Regions from separate parts of the Cellvibrio sp. 25HG11W-0 genome, predicted to be linked through region 1. Evidence: predicted binding sites of a transcription regulator. Region 1 holds the regulator's gene; the other holds the start of a gene.
The links. The regulator sigma-54, encoded in region 1, starts transcription at its own class of promoters, with help from an activator protein. The targets are predictions, from matches to a motif close to TGGCACANNNNTTGCNNT.
Positions count from the first base shown of each region.

Region 2: AC0KUT_RS04800 (pilin) is a predicted target of sigma-54. The motif match lies at 3,174-3,191, and genes of this name have one in related genera.

Region 1 covers NZ_CM174230.1:3,840,398-3,847,738, forward strand. Annotated here, with positions in the region: gene AC0KUT_RS16030 (KpsF/GutQ family sugar-phosphate isomerase) at 1-188, shown strand, start outside; gene AC0KUT_RS16035 (KdsC family phosphatase) at 246-782, shown strand; gene lptC (LPS export ABC transporter periplasmic protein LptC) at 840-1,448, shown strand; gene lptA (lipopolysaccharide transport periplasmic protein LptA) at 1,435-2,001, shown strand; gene lptB (LPS export ABC transporter ATP-binding protein) at 2,007-2,732, shown strand; gene AC0KUT_RS16055 (RNA polymerase factor sigma-54) at 2,976-4,601, shown strand; gene hpf (ribosome hibernation-promoting factor, HPF/YfiA family) at 4,717-5,007, shown strand; gene ptsN (PTS IIA-like nitrogen regulatory protein PtsN) at 5,129-5,575, shown strand; gene rapZ (RNase adapter RapZ) at 5,680-6,549, shown strand; gene AC0KUT_RS16075 (HPr family phosphocarrier protein) at 6,553-6,831, shown strand; gene yjgA (ribosome biogenesis factor YjgA) at 7,088-7,341, shown strand, end outside.
Region 2 covers NZ_CM174230.1:1,146,208-1,153,548, reverse strand. Annotated here, with positions in the region: gene AC0KUT_RS04820 (DUF1631 domain-containing protein) at 1-40, opposite strand, end outside; gene nadC (carboxylating nicotinate-nucleotide diphosphorylase) at 257-1,111, shown strand; gene AC0KUT_RS04810 (pilin) at 1,116-1,601, opposite strand; gene tfpZ (TfpX/TfpZ family type IV pilin accessory protein) at 1,722-2,477, opposite strand; gene AC0KUT_RS04800 (pilin) at 2,588-3,115, opposite strand; gene pilB (type IV-A pilus assembly ATPase PilB) at 3,501-5,228, shown strand; gene AC0KUT_RS04790 (type II secretion system F family protein) at 5,232-6,491, shown strand; gene AC0KUT_RS04785 (prepilin peptidase) at 6,491-7,341, shown strand, end outside.

The sequences.
Region 1 (7,341 bases):
TTCGCATCGCCAAGGTAAACGAGCTGATGAACCCCAACCCCAAAACGCTAAGCAGCACCATGCTCGCCGCCGAAGCCTTAAGGGTCATGGAGGAAACAAAAATCAATGTGCTTCTGGTGACTGATGAGCAGCAACAGCTAATAGGTGTTGTGAAAATTAACGACATACTGCGCGCTGGCATTATCTAAGTAATCTTGCCTGAACATCTTCGTCCCTAAGAAACGACATACAGGATCAAAATAAGTATGAATCCCGAACTGCAAACCCGCGCTGCGCGCATTAAACTTCTACTTTTAGATGTCGATGGCGTACTGACTGATGGCCGCCTGTTTTTTGGCAATCAGGGCGAAGAATTTAAATCCTTCAGCACGCTCGATGGCCAAGGCATTAAAACCCTGCAAAAAACTGGCGTGCAAGTAGGCATAATCACCGGTCGCACCAGCAATTTGGTCGCACGTCGCGCCGCCGATTTAGGTATTACCATTTTGGTGCAAGGTCGCGAAGACAAGTGGGAAGCCCTGCAAGAGATTTTGCAAGAACACCCCATGGAATTAGAAAACATTGCGTTCATGGGCGACGACTGGCCCGACCTCACCGTAATGACCCGCGTTGGGCTGGCATTCACAGTTGCCAACGCACACTTCAGCGTGGCTGAACGCGCCCATTGGCAAACTAAAGAGCGAGGAGGCGAAGGTGCAGTGCGTGCCGCCTGTGATTTATTAATGCAAGCACAGGGCACTTTTAACGCCGCACTCAGTCATTACTTGCCGCCCAGCCCGTAATTAAAGACTGAGCGACCGCTAAAACCCGCAGATAAACCAACCGACACTGGAACACCCATGTTGATGCGCAGTATTAATAAGCTCCACCACTACATTCCTGTGCCCTGGCTATTAGTTGGGCTGTTACTGGGTTTCTTTTTGCTAGTACTTAAACCCAAAGAAGACCTGCAAAATAACAATACTGCCGACGGCTCCAGCTTCCCGCAATTTTATATGCGCGAATTACAAACACGCGAGTTCGATGATCAAGGTCGCGTGCACTTTCAGCTCACCACACCACTGGTGACGCACTTTCAGCCAGACCCTACAACACCCTCAGCTGCAGACTTCACCCTCATCACCGAACCCAAAATGGAATTTTATGGCAGCGACACGCCCGAGCCTTGGCATATGAGTGCAGCATTAGGCCGCAGTGAAAATGACAGCCAAGTATTGCGCCTCATCGACAATGTTGTGATTCAACAAACCTCAACCAGCCGCGGGCTGATTGAAATCACCACCAGCGAATTGCGCATGCGCCCCAAAGAGCAATTCGCCGAAACAGACAAAGCTGTTAAGATGCGCAGCGCCAAAGGTCAGATAGATGCAGTCGGCATGAATGCACAACTGAACGAAAGCCGTATTGAATTAATCTCTCAGGTCAAAGCCGTTTATGAACCTCGCTAAACCCTTTTTATATGTTCCCACGGCGCTAAGGATTAGAGCTAAATGCTTTGCCACCCTTGCACTGCTGATTATTAGCTGTCAATTTAGCAGCCAAAGCCTAGCGCTGCCCAGTGACAAAAATGAAACCATTCACGGTTCCGCTGATCGCTTGGTCGTCGATCAAAAGAACGGGATCGCCACCTATACTGGCGCCGTGCAAATTCAGCAGGGCTCGCTAGTAATCACCGCCGACAAAATAATTATCCAAACCAATCCTGATAGCTCCGTAAAAAAAATGCTCGCCACTGGCATGCCAGCGCGCTTCCAACAGCAGCCTGAAGCCGCTCAAGGCGTGATTACCGCATCAGCCAATAGCATTACCTACACGCCTAACAAAGAACATCTGCTGCTGGTAGAAAACGCCTCGCTCGAACAAGATGGCGCGGTCATGAGCGGCCCAACGATTGATTACGATCTCGTAAAAGAAGTTATGAAAGCTGCCGGCAACACCAAAGGCGGCAATAATCAGCGCATTGAAATTGTAATCCCACCAAAATCTGACGTGAAAAACTAATTGCTATGGCCAGCCTGTTTGCCCGAAACCTCGCAAAAAGCTACAAAAAACGAAAAGTGGTTATAGATGTATCTATCACCGTCAACAGCGGTAGTATCGTCGGCCTGCTCGGCCCAAACGGTGCGGGGAAAACCACCTGTTTCTACATGATCGCCGGGCTAGTACCCGCCGATATGGGCAGCGTCCATATCGATGACCAAGATATTACGCACCTGCCCATTCACGGCCGCGCGCGCGCAGGCATCGGCTATTTACCGCAAGAAGCCTCAATCTTTCGCAAGCTGACTGTCGCCGACAACATCATGGCGATTCTCGAAACCCGCAGCGACCTGAACCGCAAACAGCGTCTCGCCAAGCTCGAGTCACTGCTGGCAGAATTTCACATCACCCATATTCGCGACAGCCTCGGCATGGCGCTCTCGGGTGGTGAACGCCGCCGCGTAGAAATCGCGCGCGCACTCGCTACAGACCCCAAATTTATTTTGCTCGATGAACCCTTTGCCGGGGTCGACCCTATTTCGGTAAACGATATTAAAGAAATTGTTCGCCACCTCAAGGATCGCGGTATTGGCGTACTCATCACCGACCACAACGTGCGCGAAACCCTCGACATCTGCGAGACCGCCTACATCGTGAGCGAAGGCCGCATCATCGCCGAGGGCACACCCGAAACCGTGTTAAACAACAGCCAAGTGCGCGCAGTCTATTTGGGCGAAAATTTCAGGCTATAACATCAGCCAATCTTATATAGCGGCCAGCTGAGTGTTTTTTCGGCAACTCAGCTAAGCCCCGCATTCATTGCTAACCCCAAATTAACTGTACTTAACACCGCAAACTCCCACTTGACAATGATCAAAAAATGCACTCTAGGCATAAAGATTGCTTAGCCTTATTGCTTGCAAGCCAAACCCTGTCTAAACTCTACCTATCCGATGTTCGTTTTCATCCTGCGTTAAGGGTTTGTCGTTCTCATAATGAAGCAATCTCTCCAGCTAAAACTCGGTCAACAACTGACCATGACTCCGCAGCTGCAACAGGCCATTCGCCTGCTGCAACTCTCCACTCTAGATCTGCAACAAGAGATTCAAGAGGCGCTAGAATCTAACCCCATGCTAGAGGTCGAAGAAGGCTTCGAAGGCTCAGATAGCGGTCAAGCTACGGGCGAGCAAGACAGTGCCGATTATGACCGCAAGCAAGAAATTGCTACCGAGACAAAAAACAGCAGCGATGATGAGTTCTCCCTCAACGACAAGCTAACCGATACCTACAGCTCTACCGATGCAGGCGCAGACAGCTTTAGCGAAAGCACCCCCGACAACGATCTCTACGGCGATGGCGACGGTTTTGGCGAGGGCGACACCTTTAGCGAGAGCGCTAGCGAATGGAACGAATCCATTCCCAGTGATCTCCCTGTCGACACCAGCTGGGATGATGTATATCAATCATCCAGCTCCAGCGCCTCCAGCAACTACGATAACGACGACAATGATTTTGAAAGCCGTCGCGCCGCTACCGACTCCCTTTACGATCACTTGATGTGGCAGCTCAATCTGACCCCCATGTCAGATACGGACCGCATAGTCGCTATGGCCATTATCGATGCGGTAGAGCCGAGCGGTATGCTCTCCATTACCATTGAGGATATTTACGAAGGCCTACTGCAAGACTTTACCGACCTTGAGTTAGACGAAGTGGTCGCCGTGCAACATCGCCTCCAACAGTTTGACCCCTGTGGTGTCTGCAGCCAAAACCTCGCGGAATGCCTGCTGGTACAACTGCAGCAATATGACCCTAAAACCCCACTGCTAGAATCTGCCAAGCTGATTGCCAAGCTATACCTGCCGCTGCTAGGCAGCCGCGATTACCGCCAATTAATGCGTCGCACCAAGCTCAAAGAAGCGGATTTGAGTATTGCAGTCAGCCTTATCCAAGGCCTAAACCCCCGCCCCGGCGATATCATTGAAAGCGGCGACACGGAATATGTGGTGCCCGATGTATTTGTCGATAAGCGCGAAGGGCGCTGGGTAGTAGAACTCAACCCCGATATAGCACCGCGCCTACGCATTAACTCCGGCTATGCGTCCATGGTGAAGCGTGCCGACTCCAGCACCGACAACACATTTTTAAAAGATAACCTGCAAGAGGCCCGCTGGTTTTTGAAAAGCCTGCAAAGCCGCAATGAAACCCTGCTCAAAGTCGCCAGCTGTATTGTCGAAAAACAACGCGGCTTTCTCGATTACGGCCCCGAAGCCATGAAGCCTCTGGTATTACACGACATTGCCGAAATTGTAGAAATGCACGAATCAACCATTTCGCGCGTAACCACACAGAAATACATGCACACCCCCCAGGGCATATTTGAACTTAAATACTTTTTCTCCAGTCATGTCAGTACTGACAGCGGCGGCGAATGCTCTTCAACGGCAATCCGTGCGATCATTAAAAAACTGGTGAGCGCAGAAAACCAAAAGAAACCCCTAAGCGACAGCAAAATTACCGACTTATTAGCCGAGCAAGGCATTCAAGTAGCGCGTCGCACCATCGCCAAGTATCGCGAGTCACTCAATATTCCACCGTCAAACGAACGGAAAATACTTTAACGAAGGCAGTATATTTCAACTGTCTTAAACTGATTTTGATTGGATCAAATTTATCAAGGATGTTTGCGCGGTTGTGCTCGCACAACACTTTTGTGTCTACCTAGAGGAAGTATCTATGCAAATAAACATCAGTGGTCATCATCTGGAAGTTACCGAAGCGCTCAGAGACTACGTCACCAGCAAAATAGAGCGCCTTAGCCATCACCATGACCGCATTACCAGCACCCAGGTTATTCTCTCGGTGGATAAATTAATTCAAAAAGCAGAAGCGACCATGCATGTGAGTGGCAAAGATATATTTGCCGACGCCACCCATGAAGATCTCTATGCTGCCATAGATGCATTGGCCGACAAGCTTGATCGCCAGTTAATTAAGCACAAAGAAAAGATGCGCAGCCACCGCTAGCCGGTTGCCCAGCTGCCCTAAGCGCCACACAATCGGCATTTAGGGCGGCCCAAAAACAGTTTTGTACCAACCCCGATGGGCAACCATCCCTGCTGAGAGATGTTCACACATCGTCAATGTTATGCAAATTCAATCCATCATCAGTCCCAACCGCACTCTCTGCGGGCTCGAAGGCGGCAGTAAAAAACGCGCATTGGAATTACTTGCCAATGCCATTGCCGAAGACGTTCCCAGCATTGATGCAGACGACCTTTTTCGCCGCCTTGTGGCACGCGAACGCCTAGGCTCTACAGGTATAGGCCACGGCATTGCCATACCTCATTGCCGCGTGGATAAATGCACAACCACGCTCGGGGCGCTCATCACCCTCGTAGAACCCATAGATTTCGACGCCATAGATTCACAACCCGTCGATATACTCTTTGCTATGTTGGTGCCGGAAGACGCACACGACGAACATCTGCAAAATTTAGCGGCCTTAGCGGGCGCACTCAATGATGCGGATTATCGCCAAAAACTGCGTGCAGCGACTGATGACGAATCGCTCTACCAAGCAGCAATTGCTTAATTCACAAACCTACATCGAGCAGCCGCTTTACTCTTTCCGGTAACTTGGTTGATTTAAAACAGCGCCAAAGCGGTCTTAAAAGAAGTTTTAAAAAGGACAGCCCTATGCATCTTGTAATAGTGAGCGGTTTATCTGGCTCCGGCAAAAGTACCGCACTCCATGTATTGGAGGATGTGGGCTTTAACTGTATCGATAACCTGCCTGTAAGCCTGCTACCTGCACTCGTTGCCCAAATTCAAATCCACAAAGACGATAGCCAACGTTTTGCTATTGGAATTGATGTGCGCAATGCTTGGCAGGATCTCGACATTTTCCCCGAAATGATCAGCACCTTAAAAGAAGCACACCTTCCCTTTCGCACACTCTTTTTAGATTCACAACCTGCAGTACTGATTCAACGCTTTAGCGAAACTCGCCGCAAACACCCGCTGAGTGACACACACACCAGTCTCGCAGAGGCAATTAGTGCCGAACAGCAGTTGTTAGAACCCATTCGCGACGCCGCTGACCAAGTCATAGACACCAGCCACCTCAACCTTCACGAACTGCGCGATCTGGTCAAAGAACGCATCGTTGGCCGCGCTGAATCGACTATGGCCATACTCTTTGAATCTTTCGGATTCAAACATGGCTTACCGGTCAATGCCGATCTCGTGTTCGATGCGCGCTGCCTGCCCAACCCCCATTGGCGCTCCGACTTAAGGCCGCTAACGGGTAAAGATCAAGCCGTGATTGAGTTCCTCGAAGAGCAGGTCACCGTTACCGAAATGCGCGAGGACATAGAGCGCTACCTTGAGCGCTGGCTGCCGCGCTACCAAGCCAACAATCGCAGCTATATCACCATCGCCGTAGGTTGCACTGGTGGCCAACACCGCTCGGTCTATCTCAGCGAGCGCCTGCTGGCGCGCTTTGATCAAAGCTTTCACGATGTGCAAGTTCGCCATCGCGACATTAACAAACACACAAAAAGCTAAGCCATGCTGACTGAAACTCACCCTATTATTAATCGCAAAGGGCTCCATGCGCGCGCCGCCGCCAAGCTCGCCACCCTCGCCAATCAACACCAAGCGCGGGTGCAAGCTCGGCTGAATGGCGGCACAGGCTCTTGGGTAGACGCCAAAAGTGTCATGTCGCTCATGCTACTTGCTGCCAGCATGGGCACAGCACTTGAAATTAGCTGCGAAGGCGAAGATGCCACAGCCGCAATGGATGCCATACGCGCACTGATTGCAGACCGCTTCGAAGAAGGCGAGTAATAACGCGCGCAAGCATCAACACACTATCGCCACCTACAAGCCTCCTTTTATCCTTATCGAAGCAAGTAAGGCCCATTTCACGGAACCTCATTTTTTAGCCCAAAAGAGCCAATTCTTCTCACTAAGAGGCGACTTTTTACTCCGACAGAACAAGTACGCATCACCTCGACTACAATTAGCAGTTGTTATTTGGGCATGTTTTGCCTACCCTGTGCGCCCTTTTTATCATTGACAGCTGCAACAATCCGGCACCCCTATGGTTTATAAATACGACGACATCGACCCCGATGACTACATCAAAAGCAAATCGCAAGTTAAACGCGAGATGCATGCCCTACAGGATCTAGGGGAAAGACTCATCGACATGAACGAAAAGCAACTCGCCAGCATCCCCTTGGATGAGCAAATGCTCGACGCCATCTATATTGCACGCAAGCTCCCGCCAAAAGAGGCGCGTCGTCGCCAGCTGCAATTCATTGGCCGTTTAATGCGCGAAGGCAACCACGAAGA
Region 2 (7,341 bases), 2.2 Mb from region 1:
GTACAACCTTTTTGGGGTCGGATTTACTCGCTTCGCTCATGATCAATTTACCAATAGGGGGTAACTTAGGTAATTGAAGTATAACCAAGAGCAAGACATATCTAGGAAGCAAATGATAAGATCGAGAGGCATATCACAAATAGCAATAACTGAGTTTTATTCTTAGTATTTTTTAATCATTTTTTGGAATTAGTGCTCTTATTTTTCTCTATCAACATCCGAATTCCATCCATATTTGTATAACCAGGTCAGCCCAATGCAACTCATCGCCCACTCAATTTCAAACCTTGAACAAGATATCGTCAGCAGTGTCACGGCAGCTTTAGCAGAAGATGTAGGCTCAGGCGACATTACCGCACAACTCATTCCCGCAGAACAGCAGGCGGACGCCAAAATTATTACGCGCGAACCCGGTATTTTTTGTGGTCAAGCTTGGGTAACTGAAGTTTTTAGGCAATTAGATCCTCACGTTAGCATCGAATGGCATGTACAAGACGGCGATCAATTATCAGCCAGCGAGTTACTATTTACACTAAAAGGTAATGCGCGCAGTTTGTTAACAGGTGAAAGAAGCGCCCTGAATTTTGTTCAAACCCTTTCAGGCACCGCCACTACAACTCACCAATACACGCAGTTAATTGCACACACAAACGTAAAACTTTTGGATACACGCAAAACCATTCCAGGGTTACGCAGTGCACAAAAATACGCAGTGCTCTGCGGCGGCGGAAAAAACCATCGCATTGGTTTGTATGATGCCTTTTTAATCAAAGAAAACCACATAGCCGCCTGTGGTGGAATTGCACAAGCAATAGCACAAGCACGCGAGGTGGCGCCCAACAAACCGATAGAAGTTGAAGTGGAAAACTTAGAGGAATTCGCTCAGGCACTGAATGCGCAAGCCGATATTATTATGCTCGATGAATTGTCGCTGGAAGACATGCGCACTGCAGTTTCGCTAAGCAATGGCAAAGCAAAATTAGAGGCCTCAGGCAACATCACAAAAGAAAACCTGATAACAGTTGCCGAAACGGGGGTAGATTATATTTCTATAGGCTCGCTGACGAAACACTGTAAAGCGATGGATTTATCGATGCGGATTGTCATATAACACCTTACTTACATTCACTCGGAGCATACTTTGCTGGCAATGTTCCTAATGGGCGATTTGTCAAACCTCGCGCGGTTGCGGTTGTTACCGTAGAGCTGCCGCAAGCCCAATCAATTGCACCAACAGATGAAGGAATAGGAACAACACCCTGTACATTCGGTGAAAAAGTCAGAGTGGTACCGTTAAGCGTAGTGGGTATTCCATTAGCCGCAGTTGCGAGCACAAAAACAGATATTGTCCAAGGAGTACCTTCCACAACCCTAAGGTCAGCAATATATTTTGATTGTCTTTCAGTAATAGCACTGGCGTTATACCTTGTGGCAGCGGCTGTCATGCCAATAGTGCTGTCTGTTTGATACGCTTCACTCATTAGTGCTTTTACTGCAGAAGCAGCAATCAGCCCCTCACCTAATTTTGCTCGAACGGTATAGTCTTGATATGCAGGCAACGCTATTGCAGCCAGAATCCCAATGATTGCCACTACAATCATTAACTCGATCAATGTAAACCCATCATCTTTTTGCTTCACTATATTCACCCTCTATAATTTTTAGCATCCCTTCCTATTCAGCAAAAAAAATGCCACATCGACTTTATTTGTTTTATTGCATTACTTTTTTACATCTCTCGCAAAAATTCCCCCCAACGGTTTTAATTTGCTTATTTTTAAAATCTTTGAATTATTAGCATCAACAAATACCGTCAAATCATGGGCCCTTCCAATTAAGGGGATGTACCCAATTTCGTCACATTTGGACGCGCACAGTCCAATAAACTCATCCAACTCAGACTGAATGTTTTCTCCATTGAGCCTGCGTAATTGATCTAACCCCCTAAGTTGCTGCTTTACATCCTGCTCTATTTCATCATATTCCACATAATATTCCGGGATGTTTTGTACATCGCGCCCCCCAGACACTGCCGCCAAGACAATATCCCGTGCCTCCTGTTCATTTTCAGGCAGCCTTGCCCCTATGACTTTCGGGCCGAATAGAGGCAACCTTTTAAATTCTGGCTTAGTAACAGCCAGCAAATCTTCCTTTGTTATTTCATTCGCATATACAACATCAAACCTGTCTGCGTTAAACACCAAATAAACAGGCCGCGCGAGAAACAACACCACCACACCATAAAACAAAGCACCCAATTGAATTAGTACCACAAACATCATGTCTCGTTTTAATTCGCGCTTTTTAGGGTTAAAAATAATGAGCGTGATAAGCGGCCCCAATACCCAGTCAACCAAAAGCAATAATACAAAGATCTCATAAACACCACTCGCGTAGGCCAGTAACCCAGGATACCAGAGCAAAAAAACTAGCGCCGCAACCAGCCCAACAACTCCAATGGAGGCCAGTAGATGCATAAAAGACGCTTGATATCTATTTAACGCCAAAATAGAAATCATAAAAAATTCTCCAAAAAAAACGCCCGCAAGCGGGCGTCATTAAATCTAATGTTTAATTATCTAACAAATTAACGACACTCAGACGGCGCATACTTTGCTGGCATAGTACCCACTGCACGACTTGCCAATAAACGAGCTGTCGCGGTCTGAACGGTTGCACTACCGCACGCCCAATCAACAGCACCCGCAGATGCCGCAGTAGGGGCAGCACCTTGCACATTAGGTGTGAATGTTAATGTTGTAAGATTCAGACCGGTTGGAATACCATTTTCGGCCGTCGCACGCAAAACGACAGTAATAGTCCAAGGCGTAGCTGTCTGAATTGTTACATCTTGTACATACTTAGATTGTCTTTCTGCCAGAGCGGTGGCATTGAAGCCTGTAGCTGCAGCAGTCAAGCCGGTAATACCGTCAGTTTGAAACGCTTCACTCATCAGGCCTTTTGCAGCAGAACCAGCAATAATTGCCTCGCCCACTTTGGCGCGAACGGTATAGTCTTGGTACGCAGGCAACGCAATTGCAGCCAAAATACCGATAATCGCAACAACGATCATCAATTCAATCAGGGTAAAACCACTTTGCATTGTTTTTTTCATAGAAATCTCCGAGGATTAAGAACGACTAAATTACGTTTTTTGGAAACACAATAAGGAAAGAGCAATCACCGTGCCAACTACCAAGTAACGCTGTCTTCATTTAGCGCACACCAACAATCTAAAGCTTGAAATCAAAACTCACGCTCCAAATCCAAAACTTGCTGCGCATGCTTACAACCGCCCTTGTGACAATTTTTGTCATCAAGTGACAAAATCAAATCAAATAATACACACAGCTACAATCAATTAGCGTAACTAGCCCCTTGTATTCATATTAAGAGATGCAATACTAGATCACATAAGATTTGCTGCTCAAAGAGCAGCTATTTTGGATGCACTCTGCCAGCGCCTCCAAATTCCCACCCAACCTCAGGTAATTCGTTGTATGAACTCCCCAGCCGTCACCCTGAATGGTTTAGCGCGCCGCCTCGTAGCGGATAACTTATTGGATCTGGAGCTTGCACGCAAAGCAACGCTACAGGCAACAAAAGACAAGGTTCCATTTGTACAGCATCTTGTTGTGCATTCTATTCTTGATGCACGCACTATAGCCCAAGTCGCCGCCGAAGAGTTTGGCTCCCCGATATTCGATTTAGATGCGCTTATTCGCGAGGGAATACCGCAGAAACTAGTCGACGATAAACTCATCAAAAAGCATCACACCCTACCTTTAGCGCGCCGCGGCAATCGCCTTTTTCTGGCCGTTACTGACCCCACCGACCTACATGCGCTCGATGAGATAAAATTTAACACCGGAATCAATACCGAGGCAGTTCTCGTCGAGGCAGACAAGCTTAAAGTTGCCATTGAAAAGTACCTGAATGCACAAGAAGAGACTCTCGGAGACGCACTAGGAGGGCTCGATGATGATCTCGATGATATGGACGTTGAGACTATTGATAACAACCACCCAGCCGAGGATAAGGATGGCCTTGAAGCTGACGAAGCGCCAATCGTTAAATATATAAACAAAGTCCTGCTCGATGCAATCAAAGGAGGCGCTTCTGACATCCACTTTGAGCCCTATGAGAAATCTTATCGAATTCGCTTCCGTACTGATGGCGTTTTACACGAAGTGTCGCGCCCACCCGTAAATCTTGCATTCCGCATGGCAGCTCGCTTAAAAGTTATGTCGCAAATGGATATTTCTGAGCGCCGAGTTCCTCAAGACGGCCGCATAAAACTGAAGGTATCAAAAACTCGCGCCATCGATTTTCGTGTCAACACTCTACCCACACTCTTTGGCGAAAAGATTGTACTGCGTATTCTGGACCCCAGCTCCGCAAAATTAGGTATTGATGCCTTAGGCTACGAAGATGTTCAGAAAAAGCTCTTTATGGATGCTCTGGCTCAGTCGCAGGGTATGATTTTAGTGACTGGCCCAACCGGTAGCGGTAAAACCGTCTCACTCTATACGGGCCTTAACATTCTTAATACTCCTGAGTTAAATATTTCGACCGCAGAAGACCCCGTCGAAATAAACCTTGAGGGAATTAACCAAGTTCAAATGAATACCAAAGTCGGGCTTACCTTTGCGGAAGCCTTGCGCTCCTTCTTACGCCAAGACCCCGACATAGTGATGGTAGGGGAAATCCGTGACCTAGAAACCGCAGAAATTGCCATTAAAGCTGCGCAAACAGGTCACTTGGTGCTTTCTACCCTTCACACCAATAGCGCCCCTGAAACATTGACCCGCTTGATGAATATGGGGGTTCCTGCGTTTAATATTGCAACCAGTGTGAGCTTGATTATTGCTCAACGCCTTGCACGACGCCTCTGCCCTAGCTGCAAAAAAGTCGCCACAGACATTCCTGCCGACATACTTACACAGGAAGGCTTTGATGAAATTGGCATTCCACGCGAAGAGTTTCAACTTTTTCACGCCGTAGGCTGTGAAAAATGCACGGGAGGCTATCGCGGCAGGGTGGGCGTTTATGAAGTGGTTCGCATTACCCCCACAATCGCCAACCTTATAATGGAGGGCGGCAATTCGCTCCAAATTGCGCGCGCCGCGAAAGAAGCAGGCTTTAATAATTTACGTGTTTCCGCATTGCGCAAAGTAGCAATGGGAATGACCAGCCTTGAAGAGGCTAATCGAGTTACCAAGGATTAACCTATGGCAAGTATTACAGCAACCAAAACGAAATCTACGACAAAAGCTAAGCAACAGCCAACATCGAATACCTATGTATATAAGGGCACGGATAAACGTGGCAATAAAATCCAAGGCGAGACCAATGGTACCAGCCCTGCAATTGTTAAAGCACTCCTGTTAAAGCAAGGCATTAATGTAAAATCTGTCAGCAAAAAATCAAAGCCTCTTTTTGGCACTGGTGGTAAGGCCATTAAACCTGCTGACATAGCCGTTTTCTCTCGCCAAATGGCCACCATGATGAAAGCGGGCGTCCCTCTAGTACAAGCTTTCGATATAGTAGCCGATGGTTTAGACAACCCTAATTTGCGTAAACTAGTGCTCACTATTCGCGATAGTGTCGCAGCAGGTGGTGGTTTCGCGAACTCATTAAAAGAGCATCCAAAATATTTTGACGACCTATTTTGTAATCTCGTAGATGCAGGCGAACAGTCTGGCGCACTTGAAACCATGCTCGACAGAATCGCCACCTACAAAGAAAAAACTGAATCCCTCAAAGCAAAAATTAAAAAAGCACTTAGCTACCCTATAGCTGTAGTCGTTGTTGCCATAGTCGTTACTGGAATATTACTGGTAAAAGTCGTGCCTCAATTTGCATCTACATTTAGCAGCTTTGGAGCGGAGTTACCCGCATTTACCTTATTTGTTTTAAACCTTTCAGAGCTGGCTCAAGCTTATTGGTTTATGATTTTAATAGGCATGATCACGAGCTTTTTTCTATTTAAAGAGGCAGTTCGTCGATCTCCAAAATTTGAGTACTTAGTAGACAAATACATGCTTAAGGCACCCATTATTGGTCAAATACTATATCTATCGGTAATGGCCCGCTTTGCGCGTACTCTTGCAACAACGTTTGCTGCAGGTGTCCCTTTAATTGATGCGCTGACGTCTGTTGCGGGCGCCGCGGGCAACAAAATATACACCGAAGCGATTATTAGAGTACGCGAGGATGTATCTACTGGCCTTCAGTTGAACACCGCACTAAAAAGTAGGAATATTTTCCCTACCCTTCTTATACAGATGGCTGCTATCGGCGAGGAGTCAGGCGCGCTAGACGCCATGCTCGATAAAGTTGCCGTTTACTATGAGGAAGCCGTCGACAACATGGTCGACAGCCTTACGTCTTTGTTGGAGCCTTTAATTATGTCTGTATTAGGGGTACTAGTTGGCGGCCTAATGATTGCCATGTATATGCCTATTTTCCAACTTGGCGCGGTTGTTTAATGACTATTATTGAAACTGTTTTTATTGGCCATGAAATTTTTCTAGTAGTTTGCGCTCTTGTACTTGGTTTATTAGTCGGCAGCTTTTTAAATGTTGTTATCTATCGCCTCCCTAAAATGATGGAGAAGGACTGGCGAGATCAATGCGAAGAATTTTTAACGACTGACGATAATTTGGGGGGCATTCCGACCCCTCAGGCATCAACCGCTAGCAGCAAGGAACCCTTTAACCTTATGGTTCCTGCTTCTACATGTCCCCACTGTGGGCATAAAATTAGAGCATGGGAGAACATTCCCATTATTAGCTATGTGTTTTTAAAAGGTAACTGTTCCAGTTGTAAATCTGGAATTTCAATCCGCTATCCTATTATTGAACTTGTTACCGGCCTACTATCGGCAGTGATTATTTATCTATATGGCCCCACCCTTACTGGCTTGGCAGCACTGGCATTTACGTGGTGCCTAATCGCCTTAACCATGATTGATATTGATACCTATTTACTGCCAGACGACATAACCTTACCACTGCTTTGGTTAGGACTCATTTGTAATAGCTTCGGATTATTTACTAGTTTGAGTAGCGCGCTTTGGGGAGCAATTTTTGGATATCTGTCACTTTGGTCTTTTTATAAGTTGTTTAAACTTATAACGGGTAAAGAAGGCATGGGCTATGGGGACTTTAAATTGCTCGCCGCGCTCGGAGCTTGGATGGGGTGGCAATTTTTACTACAAATTATTTTACTGTCCTCCATTGTCGGCGCGATCATTGGTATATCGATGATATTAATTCGCGGTCGCGATAAGAACATTCCCATTCCTTTTGGTCCCTATCTCGCCATAGCAGGCTGGAT